4 regions of the Arthrobacter sp. BG3 genome follow, and region 1 is predicted to be linked to each of the others. Evidence: riboswitches for the same ligand, from Rfam matches in the RefSeq annotation. Region 1 holds a riboswitch; each other region holds the start of a gene.

Region 1 (3,200 bases):
CGCGGACTTCCAGGACACCGGCGGGATCCAGGTTCGCGGTGGGTTCATCGAGCAGGATCAGGCCGGGGCGCATCGCCAGGATGCCGGCGAGGGCCAGGCGCTGCTTCTGCCCGCCGGAGAGTGCCGACGTCGGATGGTCCAGCGGCAGCCGGCCCAGCCCGACGTCGTCAAGTGCTTCCGCCACCCGCCGCCAGATCTCGGCCGGCGGAACGGACAGGTTTTCGGCGCCGAAGGCGACGTCGTCGCCCAGGCGCGAGAGCACCACCTGGGTCTCCGGGTCCTGCTGCATGAGTCCTGCCCGGCCGCGCTGGGCCCGGGGCGGGGCGCCGTCGATCAGCAGGCGGCCGGTCTCGTCCGCATCCTCGGCATCCGCAGCGGCACGGCCTGCAGCACCGCCGGAAGCACGCTCGGCGCCACCGGCGGAGCTGTCGCCGAGTACCCCGGCCAGGGCGTGGAGCAGCGTTGATTTGCCGGCGCCGGAGGGACCCAGCAGGAGCACCCGCTCACCGGGCCGGATATCCAGGTCCAGGCCGCTGACGGCGGGCCGGGGCCGGCCGGCGTGCCGCCAGCCCCAGCCCCGCGCGGTGACCGTGGCCGGGCGGCACCCGCTGCCGGCGGACGTGCTGGAGGCGGACATCAGGAGAAGACAGGCTCCGTGGCCGCCTTGCGGGAGGCAAAGGAACTCAGCACACCGGTCCTGGCCAGGCCCCGGGTGGCGAGCCAGGACAGTCCGCCGGCGATCACGGCGCCGGAGATGGCCGTGAAGATGATGTAGGCCAGCTTGTCGCCGTCGGCGTAGGCGATGTTCCAGCCCCAGGGCAGAAACGAATCGTTCAGCCCGCAGAACAGGCCGGCACCGGCACCGGCGAGCAGCGACACCGGCAGGTTGAACTTCTTGTACATAAAGGCGGCGAAGACCAGCTCGGCGCCGAGGCCCTGCAGGATGCCGGAAATGAGCACCGTGGTGCCGTACTGCGAGCCCATGATCAGCTCACCGGCGGCGGCCACGGCTTCGCAGAACAGTGCGGCGCCCGGTTTGCGGATGATGAGCATGCCCAGCACCGCCGGGATCATCCAGCCGCCGGCATAGAGCCCGGTCAGCGGCGGGTAGAACGCGTTGACGGGGGCGGCAATGAGGTTGGCGCCCTGGGACCAGGCCCAGAAGATCACGCCGCCGGCCACCGCGATCAGTGCGGCCACCACAATGTCCACCACACGCCAGTTGTAGTTGCGTCCGGTGAGCGTCTGCTTGGCAGATGTATCAGTCATGTCGTCCTCCTGAGGAACAGGAGGGGAGGGTGTCCGGGGCCGCAGCTTCCGCCGCTGTTCCGGGCACTCTGAGAACTCGACTCCCTTGCGCCGGTACTAACCGGATCAGGTTCGAGGGTCTGCGGCTGTCCGCACTCTCAGCGCCCACCTGTGGTGTCCCCGGATTCCTCCGGTGATGCCCGACGGCGGCGCTCCCCTGTCGTATTGAATATCGCCCTTGTGGGCGTGGCTAAGTTTACACCCATCGGGCGGCTGGGTTCCGGGGTCAGCCGTCACAATGCGCCGGCGCCGCGCCGGTGACCCGGAACCCCCTGCTTGGTAGAGTCGGCAAGGCACGGGAACACCGGATGCCGCGCCCACGCGCCGGCGGCCAACCAACGGAAGCTGGAACACGTGACCAACTCAGCAGTGCCGCCCTCCGGCTACGATCCGGACTCCGCCGACGAGCAGCCGCACGGATCGCTGGCCGCGCTCATCGGCCGCATCCTGGCCGAAATCGATGAGCTGCAGTTCCAGTCTTTCGGCAAGGACGACGCCCTGGACCTGGGGCTGCTCCTGGTTGAACTCGGCAGGCAGCGCTCCCACCCGATCGCCATCGACATCACCAAGGGCGAGCAGGTGCTCTTCCACGCGGCGCTGGAAGGCGCCACACCGGACAATGAGCGCTGGATCAGGGCCAAGCAGCGCACGGCCGTCCGCTACGAAGTCCCGTCCCTGCTGGTGGGTCTTCGGTCCCGGGCCGCCGGGCGGAGGATCGAGGACAACGCCTGGTTTGACCAGAAGGAGTTTGCCGCCCACGGCGGGGCTTTCCCCATCTATGTGCGCGGGACCGGGATGGTGGCCACCGTCACGGTGTCCGGGCTGCCGCAGAAGGCCGACCATGAGCTGGTGGTCGAAGCCCTGTCGGAGATCCTGGGCCGCGCCGTGACCCCCGGGCGGTAGCTCAGCCGCCCGGCGCTGCGGTCCCGCCGCGACCCCGCGGTGCCGGCGCCTCGCTCGGGCGCCGGGGTGTCCGCCCGGCCAGCCGGATCAGCGCAATCCCCGCTGCGACAAACCAGACCCACATCAGCACCCCGTAGCCCCCGTAGATCTCCGGGACGGCGTGCCGGAGGGCTTCCGCGACGATGCCCAGCCCGCCCGTGGCGATCCCCAGCCAGGCCAGGGCCCGCGGCAGCACCCCGTTCAGCATGACGATGGAGATGAGCAGGATGCCGGCCGCGGACAGGACACCGGCGACGGCGGGGGTGTTGTTTTCGGCGATGATGGCTTCGGCGGCGGTCGAGTAGCGGAGCCGGGCCGCGTCGTCGGCGGCGGCGGCGTAACGGTCGCTGAGATAGACGAGCCCCACCGATCCCCTGCTGGTGACCGGGACGGCAAGGATCAGACCCCACGACAGGCCGCCGATCACTGCGGCGAGCAGGGCCAGGCTCTTGTCCAGCGGGGCGAGCGCCACGAAGAGTGCAACGAACACCAGCACCGGCAGGATGTTCGGCATGATCCAGAGCAGCTGTTCGGCAACATAGTTCCCTTTGTTCCGCGCGATGAACTCCAGCGTCTCGGTGCCGCCATGAACCGGGGGCGGGGCGGCGAAGTCCAGGACCAGTGCCAGCATCAGCAGCGCCACGAACAATACCGAGGAGATCCCGGCCCAGAGATAGAGCCGGCGCCAGGTCCGGCCGCCGGCCGAATCGGTGGCCGGCTGCCGGGCGGGCCCGGGCGCGCGGGTTTGGCGTCGTGCCATCCTCGAAGGTACGTCCGGACCGGGCCGCCGGACAGGGGCGTTGGTCCCTGGCTGGAGCGCCGGGCGCCGGGCGAGGGGCGCTAGGCTAGGGGAAGCCCTGTTTCCTCCCCTAGGAGTCCGAAGAATGAACATCTTCATCAAACTGCTCGGCACCGGCGTCAGCCTGCTCGCCGGCTACGTCGGCACCAAA
Region 2 (3,200 bases), 980 kb from region 1:
GCCGATCCTGCCCCTTACAACAGCTTTCTGATGGATCTGCTCGGCGTGATGGCCTACGGCGAGCTTTCCGCCTTCGAACGGCTCTCCTCCGATGCCCGCTATTCACCCACGCTGCACGACCGCGCGGTGCTGGGCCGGATCGCCGTGATCGAATTCCAGCACTACGAACTCGTCAGCGCCAAGCTCGAGGCCATGGGCCTGGATACCGAGGCCGCCATGCTGCCGTTCCAGCCGTCCGTGGACCACTTCCACGAACGCACCCGCCCCGCGGACTGGTACGAATCCCTGATGAAGGCGTATGTGATCGACACCGTTTCCGCCGATTTCTACCGCGCCATCTCCCGCTATGTCGACGCCGACACCCGGGCCCTGGTGGAGCAGATCCAGGCCGATGAGGAGGCCACGGCCGTCTTGCGGGAGCGGCTCAAGACCGCCCTCGCCGATGACCCGAGGCTGGCGTCGCGGCTGGCGCTGTGGGCAAGACGCCTGCTCGGCGAGGCCCTGACCCAGGCCCAGCGGGTGAGTTTCGAGCACGCGTTCCTCGGCGGCCTGATCGGCGCCGACGAGGACCGGACCAGGGAACTCGTCCGCGGGCTGATGGCGGAACTGGCGGCCAACCACTCGCGCCGGATGGCGCAACTCGGCCTGGCCGGCTAACCGTGCAGCCTGGCCGGCTAACCGTGCAGCCTGGCCGGCTAACCGGGCAGCCTGGCCGGCTAACCGGGCAGCCCGGACTCAGCGCTCCGCGGCGTCGAGTGCGGCGAGCAGTGACTTGGCGGCGGCCGCGGGATCGTCGGCCTCCGTGATGGCGCGGACCACCACGATCCTGCGGGCGCCGGCCTCCACGACCTGCTCCACGTTTCCGAGGTCTATGCCGCCGATCGCGAACCACGGCACGACACCCGCGACTTTGCCCGCGGTCTTGCCCCCGCCTGTTGCCTCGGCCCGGCGGATGGCGTCGGCCGCGTAGCGCACGAGTTCGAGCCCGACGGCGGCGCGCCCCGGCTTCGTCGGGGTGGCCCAGACCGGCCCGACACAGAAGTAGTCCAGTCCGTTGCGGCCGGGGGCGGCCGCGATGGCGGCATCGACCTGTTCCGGGGTGTGCGTGGACAGCCCGATCACGGCGCCTTTGCCGAGGAAGTCGCGGGCGGCGCCGAGTGGGATGTCCTTTTGCCCGATGTGGAACACCGGAGCCCCGGAAAGCGAGGCGAGGTCCGCTCTGTCATTGACGGCCCAGAGCCGGCCGTGACGCTGGGCTGCCTGGTGCAGGACTTCCAGGAGTTCCAGCTCCTCGGCTGCTTCCAGGGACTTGTCGCGCAGCTGAATGATGTCGACTCCGCCGGCAAATGCCGCATCCACGAAGTCGGCAAAGTCGCCGCGGTCCCGTCGGGCATCGGTGCAGAGGTAAAGGCGGGCGGTGGTGTGGACGGCATCCTGGCTCATAGGTCCAGCCTAGTTCCTCTAAACTGGGCCAATACCGCGGGAGCCCGCCGCAGCCGTCCATGCCTTTGGCGTCCGGCGCCGCAGGCTGAGAGGGCGTCAGAGCCGACCGCTTGACCTGATCCGGCTAGTACCGGCGTAGGGAAGGAATCCTCATGGGCGACATATCCGCCCGCGGCGCGGCCGCATTTACTGAAGCAGCGGCAGCCGCCGCCTCCGATGATGACGCCGGAGCCCGGAAATATTACGACGTTGCTGTAATCGGCGGCGGCGTCGTCGGCCACGGGATCGCTTGGGCGGCGAGATGCTCGGGCCGGTCCGTGGCCCTGATCGATGATGCCCCCGGGAGCGGCGCCAGCTGGGCTGCCGCCGGAATGCTTGCCCCGGTGAGTGAACTTCACTACCAGGAGGAGGCGCTCCTGGAGCTCATGCTTGAGTCCTCCCGCCTCTGGCCGGCTTTCGCTGCCGGACTCGAGCGCGGAGACGGCGGCCCCGGAACGGGCGCCAGCAACACCGCAACGGGTTCCGCAGGCGCCGACGGCAGGACCGGCGCCGACGGCAGGACCGGCGCCGACGCCAGCGCCGCCGGCGGGACCGGCACCGCCACGGGGTACCTCACGACGCCGACCCTCGCCGTGGGTGCCGACGCTGCCGACCGCCGGGCGCTCGCAGACCTGCGCACCGTCCAGCAGGCATACGGCCTGACCGTGGAGCCTCTGACCGTCCGCGCGGCGCGGATGCGCGAGCCGCTGCTGAGCCCGGGGATCTCCTGCGCCTTCGACATTCCCGCCGACCACCAGGTGGACCCGCGCCGCCTGCTCGCCCGGATGGGGGAACTCCTGGCCGCGGACAGCCACTGCCACACCGTCAGCCGGCGCGCCGCCGGGCTGCTCTGGGAGAACGGGAGGGTGGTCGGTGCCAGCCTCGAAGGCGGAGGCTTCATCCAGGCGGGCGAGACCATTGTGGCCAACGGCCTGGGGGCCGCGTCGCTGGACGGATTGCCCGCCGGACTCCGGTTGCCGCTGCGGCCGGTCCACGGGGACATCCTCCGGCTCCGGGTGCCGGCGAGACTGCGGCCGCTGCTGACCTCCACTGTGCGGGGGCTGGTCCGCGGCGTGCCGGTGTACATCGTCCCCCGGCAGGACGGCACGGTCGTGATCGGTGCCACCCAGCGGGAGGACGATCTCGGTGGGGGAGACAGAGCGCCGGCTGCGCCGACCGGCGGCTCCTCTACGGGCCGGGCTACGGCTGGCGGCACCTTTGGGGGCGCGGCCCCGGCTGGCGCCGCCGTGTCCGCCGGCGGCGTCTACCAGCTGCTGCGCGACGCCCAGCAACTGGTCCCCGCAGTCGCCGAACTGGAATTGCTTGAGGCCACCGCGAGGGCCCGCCCGGGGACCCCGGATAACGCGCCGCTGCTGGGCCGGGTGGCGGAGCAGGGGCGTCCGGGGGACGTTGCGGGTCTGATCATCGCCACCGGGTTCTTCCGGCACGGAATCCTGCTGACGCCCGCGGCGGCTGAGATCTGCCGCCAGCTGCTGGACGGCGTCGCGGACCCCCGCTGGGCCCATTTCCGGCCGGGCCGGTTCGCTGCCGGCACGCCGGCCGACGCCAAATCGGCAGCCCCGACGTCGGTTGCCGGCATGCCCGCGGGCGGCACGCAGGAAACAGCCCCCCGCAACGCCAATCCCAACCCTGAGCACAGCAAGGAAACGGTATGAACATCAAACTGAACGGAAACGAGCACATCCTCGCCGACGGCG
Region 3 (3,200 bases), 1.3 Mb from region 1:
ACGCCCACGCCTCCTAAGCGGGGCGGGGCGCCCTGCTCCGCCCGGTGCGGTCCGCCCTCTTAGCGGGGTGCGGGGCCGCCCACGGCAGGCGCCGGCAGGTAGACCTTGCCGCCTGAGGCCAGGAACTCGGTGCTCTTCGCCCGCATCCCGGCGGCCAGTTCGGCCCGCGCGGCCTGTGAGTCCGCGGACCCGTACTCATCGCGGATGTCCTGGCTGATCCGCATGGAGCAGAACTTGGGACCGCACATCGAGCAGAAATGGGCCGTCTTGGCCGGCTCCGCGGGCAGCGTCTCGTCGTGGAACGCCTCGGCCGTCACGGGGTCCAGGGACAGCGCGAACTGGTCCCGCCAGCGGAACTCAAACCGTGCCTTGGACAAAGCGTCGTCGCGTTCGTGCGCTCCCGGATGTCCCTTTGCGAGATCGGCGGCATGGGCCGCGATTTTGTAGGTGATGACGCCGGTCTTCACATCGTCCTTGTTGGGCAGGCCGAGGTGTTCCTTAGGGGTGACGTAGCAAAGCATGGCGGTGCCGTAGCGGGCGATCTCGGTGGCGCCGATTGCGGAGGTGATGTGGTCATAGCCCGGAGCAATATCGGTCACCAGCGGCCCGAGCGTGTAGAACGGGGCGCCCTTGCAGAGTTCCTGCTGGCGCTCCACGTTTTCCCGGACGAGGTGGAACGGCACATGTCCCGGGCCCTCCACCATGACCTGCACATCGAACTCCCAGGCCCGCTGCGTGAGCTCGGCCAGGGTGTCCAGTTCGGCGAACTGCGCCGCGTCGTTGGCGTCTGCGGTCGCACCGGGCCGCAGGCCGTCACCGAGCGAGAACGCGACGTCGTAGCGGGCGAAGATTTCGCAGAGCTCATCGAAGTGGGTGTAGAGGAAGTTCTCCTGATGGTGGGCCAGGCACCAGCCGGCCATAATGGCTCCGCCGCGGGACACGATGCCGGTGACCCGGTCCGCGGTCAGCGGCACGTAGCGCAGCAGCACCCCGGCGTGGATGGTCATGTAGTCCACCCCCTGCTCGCACTGTTCAATCACGGTGTCCCGGAAGATCTCCCAGGTCAGGGCGTTCGCCTCGCCGTTGACCTTCTCCAGCGCCTGGTAGATGGGGACCGTGCCGATGGGGACAGGGGAGTTGCGGAGGATCCATTCGCGCGTGGTGTGGATGTCGTCCCCGGTGGAGAGGTCCATCACCGTGTCCGCACCCCACTGCGTGGCCCACTGGAGTTTGTCGACTTCCTCGGCGATGGAGCTGGTCACCGCGGAGTTGCCGATGTTGGCGTTGATTTTCACCAGGAACGCTTTACCGATGATCATCGGCTCGGATTCGGGGTGGTTGACATTGCTGGGGATAATGGCGCGGCCCGCCGCGACCTCGCTGCGCACCAGCTCCACATCGCAGTTTTCCCGCAGCGCCACGAACCGCATCTCCTGGGTGATGACCCCGTCCCGTGCGTAGCGCATCTGCGTGACCGTCCGGCCGTCGACCGCGCGCCGCGGCACCGGCCGCTCACCCCTCCACTCCGCGGACGCCGCGCCCCGGCGCACGGCGGACTTGCCGTCGTCGAGCAGCGCCCGTTCCCGGCCGGCGTAAGTTTCGGTGTCCTCCCGGGCTTCAATCCAGGGCGCCCGGAACGGCTCCAGCCCGCGGACCGGATCGCTGCCGGGGCCGGCCGTGCGGTACACCCGGAACGGGGGGTTCCCGGTACCGTCGGGGGAGCCCGCCAGGGCGATTTCGGTCACCGGGACGCGGATGCCGTGTTCCGTGTCCTGGTCAAACGCCAGGGAATGGGACTCCAGCGACCGCGTAGGGGCGGCCGGCTCAATCTGGCCCGTCAGCCTGCCGGCTGACAGGTTTTGGACAGGGCTGTGCTGCGTCAATGGTGTGTTCACGGAAATACTCACTTCCTTCGCCGGCATTACCCGGACAGGTTCAACGGTCGCAGGCTGCGTCAGCCCGATCTCAGCCCCTGCAAGGGCACCCGTGTGGTCGTAGACGAAGCTACCACGTCCCGCCCGGGCGGCTGTCGAGTGTGACGGCGGCCGTCACGGCCCGGTGTTACCGTGGCATCGTGACGCAGTCCAGGGCCGTGCCCCGCATCAGGGAGGCGGCGCCGGAAGACCTCGCGGCCCTGCCGGCTGTTGAAGCGGCGGCTGACCGCCTCCTTGAAGCGGAGCTGGGGCACCAGGGGCTCCCGGAGCTGCCGGCGACGGGTGTTCCGCTCTTCATCCTGGTCGCCGGAAGCCCGCCCGTGGGGTTTGCCCGCGTCGATGAGGTCGGCGGCCAGCCCCACCTGGAACAACTCTCCGTGCATCCCGACGCTGCCAGGCGCGGGCTCGGAAGGTCGCTGGTGGAGGCCGCCATCGGCGAGGCCCGGGACCGTGGCTATCAGTCGATGACGCTTTGCACCTTCGCGGGGATTCCGTTCAATGCGCCGTTTTACGCGAGCTGTGGCTTCGAGGAACTCGCCGACCCCGGGCCCGCGCTGGCCGCCGTGCGGTCCCACGAAGCGGAGCTGGGGCTGGATGAGCTGGGCCGGCGGCTCGCGATGCGGATTAGGCTTTAAGCCATGACCAGCATCATCGAGTTCACCGGCACCGTCCTCACCGGACCCGACAGGGAGCACCGCGGATTGTGGTCCGTCGGCGGCGTTCTGACCTTCCAGCGGCCCGCCGCTGCCCCGGACCACGTCCTGGACGGCTGGGTCATCCCCGGGCTGGTCGACGCGCACTGCCACATCGGGCTTGGCCCCGGCGGGGACGTCCCGGAGGAGCTGGCGGAAGAACAAGCCATGACCGACCGCGACGCCGGAACCCTCCTTGTCCGCGATGCCGGTGCTGTCCACGACACCCGCTGGATCCAGCACCGCGCGGACCTGCCCCGCATCATCCGCTCGGGCCGGCATATCGCCCGGACCCGGCGGTACCTCCGCGGGTTCGCCGTCGAGGTGGAGCCGGAGGATCTGGTGGAGGCCGTGCGCAAGCAGGCGCGGGCCGGTGACGGCTGGGTCAAACTCGTGGGGGACTGGATCGACCGGGACGCCGGCGACCTCGCCGCTAGCTTCCCCGCCGGGGTGCTGAAAGGTGCCATCGAGGCCGCCCACGACGAAGGCGCCCGGGTCACGGCGCACTGCTTCGCCGAAGACACCCTGGACGACATGCTCGACGCCGGCGTCGACTGCATCGAGCACGCGACCG
Region 4 (3,200 bases), 1.4 Mb from region 1:
GCTCCCTCGTGATCGACCGCACCGAGGCCATGACCGTGGTCGATGTCAACACCGGCAAATTCACCGGCAGCGGCGGAAACCTTGAGGAAACCGTCACCAAGAACAACCTCGAAGCAGCCGAGGAAGTCGTCCGGCAGCTCCGGCTCCGCGACATCGGCGGCATCATCGTCATCGACTTCATCGACATGGTGCTCGAGTCGAACCGCGACCTTGTGCTGCGCCGCATGGTCGAGTGCCTGGGCCGGGACCGGACCAAGCACCAGGTGGCCGAGGTGACCTCCCTGGGCCTCGTGCAGATGACGCGCAAGCGGATGGGCACCGGGCTGCTGGAAGTCTTCGGCGAACAGTGCGAAACCTGCGCCGGCCGCGGCATCGTCACCCACGACGAGCCCGTCGAGCACCGCCGCGCCAACGTTGTTGCCGCCGAGCACCACGTCCCGCGGACCGAGCACCAGCCTGCCGCGCGGACCGAACGCAAGAGCCGCCGCCGCGGCAGGGGAGGCCAGGGCGCGGAGGAACAGCCCATCCCGGCAGCAGTCCACCCCGAGCCCACCGAGGCCGAGCGCCACGCCAAGGCAGAGGCAACCCGTGCGGCGCTGGCGAACATCGCCGCAGCGGCGCACGCCGCGCACCTGCATGACGGGGAGGCCCCGACCGCAGCCGACGCCGAGACCCGCCAGGCGGCCGTCGATGCAGTCGTCGAGCTGGCCGCAACGGAAGAAGCAGCCGGACGCCCCGCCGCCGTGCTGACCTTCGGCGGCGAGCAGGTCGCCCTGCCGTTCGTCGAGCACGCCGACCAGGCGGGTTCGCCGGCGCTGACCCTGGACCTCCTGACAGAGGCGTTCGCCCAGCTTGGCGAGGCCGAAGCAGCCCAGGAACCGGCCGTCAAGGCCGCCGCAGCTGCGGCCCCGCCCCGGACCGCGGCGGCAGCCCCGGCGCGCGCCGGCGGAACCGGACCGGGACGCGCCCCGGCTGCGGGCTCCCAGACCGAAGCGGAAGCCGAGGCCGGGACCTCGCGTGCCCGCCGCGGCCGCCGCAACCGGAGCGCCAGCCGCGCCCAGGGTGCCGCCAACGAGACCTCGGTGGAACAGCGCAGGGAAACCCCGCACGCCGCAGCCGTATCGGTGCACGAGGCCAAGGTCCCGGCCGCAACGACGCCGGCCGCCAAGCCGGCCGCGAGCGAGCCGATCATCCTCGGAGTGGGCGTTCCGGCCTCGGAGCTCTAACCCCGGAACAGTGCAGCACGGCCGCGGGTGCGGTCCGGACCGCGTAGCAATACGCACAGGTTCGGGCCGTGCCCGCGACTTCGTTAAGGGATGCGGCTAGGCTGGATCCCTGACACGGGGTGCCGCGCATCGAGCCGGCTGAGATCCAGACCCGTTGAACCTGTCCGGCTAGCACCGGCGAAGGGATGTCTCTCTTGACCACCGCCTCCTCGTTTCTTCCGTCTGCCCCCTCCGCTGCGGCGCCCCGGATCCCTCGGGTGCTGGCCATCGCCGGCTCCGACCCCTCCGGCGGCGCAGGGATCCAGGCCGACCTCAAGAGCATTGCCGCACATGGCGGCTACGGCATGGCGGCCATCACCGCGCTCACTGCCCAGAACACCCGGGGCGTCAGCGCCGTCCACGTCCCGCCGGCGGCCTTCCTGACCGCCCAGCTCGACGCCCTCAGCCAGGACATCAGCATCGACGCCGTGAAGATCGGGATGCTGGGGGACGCCTCCGTGATCGACGCCGTCCGCAGCTGGCTGGAGAAGGCCCGCCCCGGCGTCGTGGTCCTGGATCCGGTGATGGTGGCAACAAGCGGCGACCGGCTGCTGCAGGAGACCGCAGAGGAGGCGCTGCACACGCTCCTGCCCTACGCGGACCTCATCACGCCCAACCTCGCCGAGCTCGCCATCCTGCTCAGGGAGCCGCCCGCCAAGGACTGGGCCGCGGCGCTGGAACAGGGCAAGCGGCTTGCCGCCCAAACCGGCACCACCGTCCTGGTGAAGGGCGGGCACCTCGACGGCGGCGCCGGCACCGGGGACAACCCCGCCTCCCACGGGGGGTGCCCCGATGCTCTGGTCAACACCGGCGGACTCCTCGCCCAGGACGTTGTGGTGGTGCCTGGGGAGCGGGTACCCACCCGCAACAGCCACGGCACCGGGTGTTCGCTGTCCTCGGCGATGGCCACGGTGCAAACCCGGGTGGGGGACTGGGAGGCTGCGCTCCGCGAGGTCAAGCCCTGGCTGCAGGAAGCACTGCGCAGCTCGGAGAGGCTCGACGTCGGGACCGGCAACGGCCCGGTCCACCATTTCCATCACGTCCAGCAGCAGACCGAGGACCATCGCAGGACGGGCAGGGTACCGGCCGAAGGGCAGTTCGCTGCCGCCCTCCGGGACGCCGCAACCGCCGACCTGACAGCGATCTACTCCCTGGGCTTCATCCGGGCCCTCGCCGACGGGTCGCTGCCGGAGCACGAGTTCGCCTACTACCTTTCCCAGGACGCCCTCTACCTGAACGGCTATTCCCGGGTCCTGGCCCGTGCCGCCGCCATCGCCCCCACAGAGGCCGAACAGCTCTTCTGGGCCCGCTCCGCGCAGAACTGCCTCGAAGTGGAGTCCGAGCTGCACCGGACCTGGCTGAGCACCCGCACGGCCGACGTGACACCGGGGCCGGTCACCAAGTCCTATGTGGACCACCTGCTGGCCGCTTCGGTTTCCGGCAGCTACGCGGTGCTGGTGGCCGCCGTGCTGCCGTGCTTCTGGCTTTACGCCGAGGTCGGGGAGACCCTGCACGCGCAGTTCCTCGCCGCGGGAGCGCCGGAGTCGCATCCCTACGCGGTGTGGCTGCGCACCTATGCCGATGAGGAGTTCGCCGCCGCCACCCGGCAGGCCGTCGCCTACACCGACGCGGCGGCACGGGCGGCGTCGGAGAGCGAACGGGACGCCATGACCCGGGCCTTCCGGCAGTCGGCCCGCTACGAAGTCGATTTCTTCGACGCGCCGCGGCTGCACGCCTGACCGGGCGAGACCGCGGAAGCCTGTACGATAGGTGGGCACGGTTCCGGAAGTCGTTGCGGCAAGGCTCTGTCCATACAGAGTGGCGCCTATCACGTACCTCCCTTCGGAACCAGCCTCATTTGCGGCCGAAGGCAAAATTAGCGTAGTCTAGATCTTCGGTGCTTACGCCAACACTTGGGTTATGACCTTGAGGATG

What was found. Region 1 has a riboswitch for thiamine pyrophosphate ahead of AC1MFL_RS10535 (ECF transporter S component). Riboswitches for the same ligand answer to the same signal wherever they lie in the genome.
Region 2: another riboswitch for thiamine pyrophosphate. It lies ahead of AC1MFL_RS15085 (FAD-dependent oxidoreductase); the one in region 1 lies ahead of AC1MFL_RS10535 (ECF transporter S component).
Region 3: another riboswitch for thiamine pyrophosphate. It lies ahead of thiC (phosphomethylpyrimidine synthase ThiC); the one in region 1 lies ahead of AC1MFL_RS10535 (ECF transporter S component).
Region 4: another riboswitch for thiamine pyrophosphate. It lies ahead of AC1MFL_RS17150 (bifunctional hydroxymethylpyrimidine kinase/phosphomethylpyrimidine kinase); the one in region 1 lies ahead of AC1MFL_RS10535 (ECF transporter S component).

The regions. Positions count from the first base shown of each region.
Region 1 covers NZ_CM155270.1:2,370,497-2,373,696, reverse strand. Annotated here, with positions in the region: gene AC1MFL_RS10540 (ABC transporter ATP-binding protein) at 1-637, opposite strand, end outside; gene AC1MFL_RS10535 (ECF transporter S component) at 637-1,269, opposite strand; TPP riboswitch at 1,334-1,477, opposite strand; gene AC1MFL_RS10530 (heme-degrading domain-containing protein) at 1,663-2,211, shown strand; gene AC1MFL_RS10525 (DUF4386 family protein) at 2,213-3,010, opposite strand; gene AC1MFL_RS10520 (DUF4235 domain-containing protein) at 3,135-3,200, shown strand, end outside.
Region 2 covers NZ_CM155270.1:3,347,219-3,350,418, forward strand. Annotated here, with positions in the region: gene AC1MFL_RS15075 (ferritin-like fold-containing protein) at 1-657, shown strand, start outside; gene thiE (thiamine phosphate synthase) at 736-1,443, opposite strand; TPP riboswitch at 1,470-1,603, shown strand; gene AC1MFL_RS15085 (FAD-dependent oxidoreductase) at 1,596-3,158, shown strand; gene thiS (sulfur carrier protein ThiS) at 3,155-3,200, shown strand, end outside.
Region 3 covers NZ_CM155270.1:3,708,647-3,711,846, forward strand. Annotated here, with positions in the region: gene AC1MFL_RS16635 (alpha/beta hydrolase) at 1-17, shown strand, start outside; gene thiC (phosphomethylpyrimidine synthase ThiC) at 60-1,895, opposite strand; TPP riboswitch at 1,891-1,998, opposite strand; gene AC1MFL_RS16645 (GNAT family N-acetyltransferase) at 2,075-2,569, shown strand; gene AC1MFL_RS16650 (amidohydrolase family protein) at 2,573-3,200, shown strand, end outside.
Region 4 covers NZ_CM155270.1:3,809,019-3,812,218, forward strand. Annotated here, with positions in the region: gene AC1MFL_RS17145 (Rne/Rng family ribonuclease) at 1-1,226, shown strand, start outside; TPP riboswitch at 1,332-1,429, shown strand; gene AC1MFL_RS17150 (bifunctional hydroxymethylpyrimidine kinase/phosphomethylpyrimidine kinase) at 1,412-3,004, shown strand.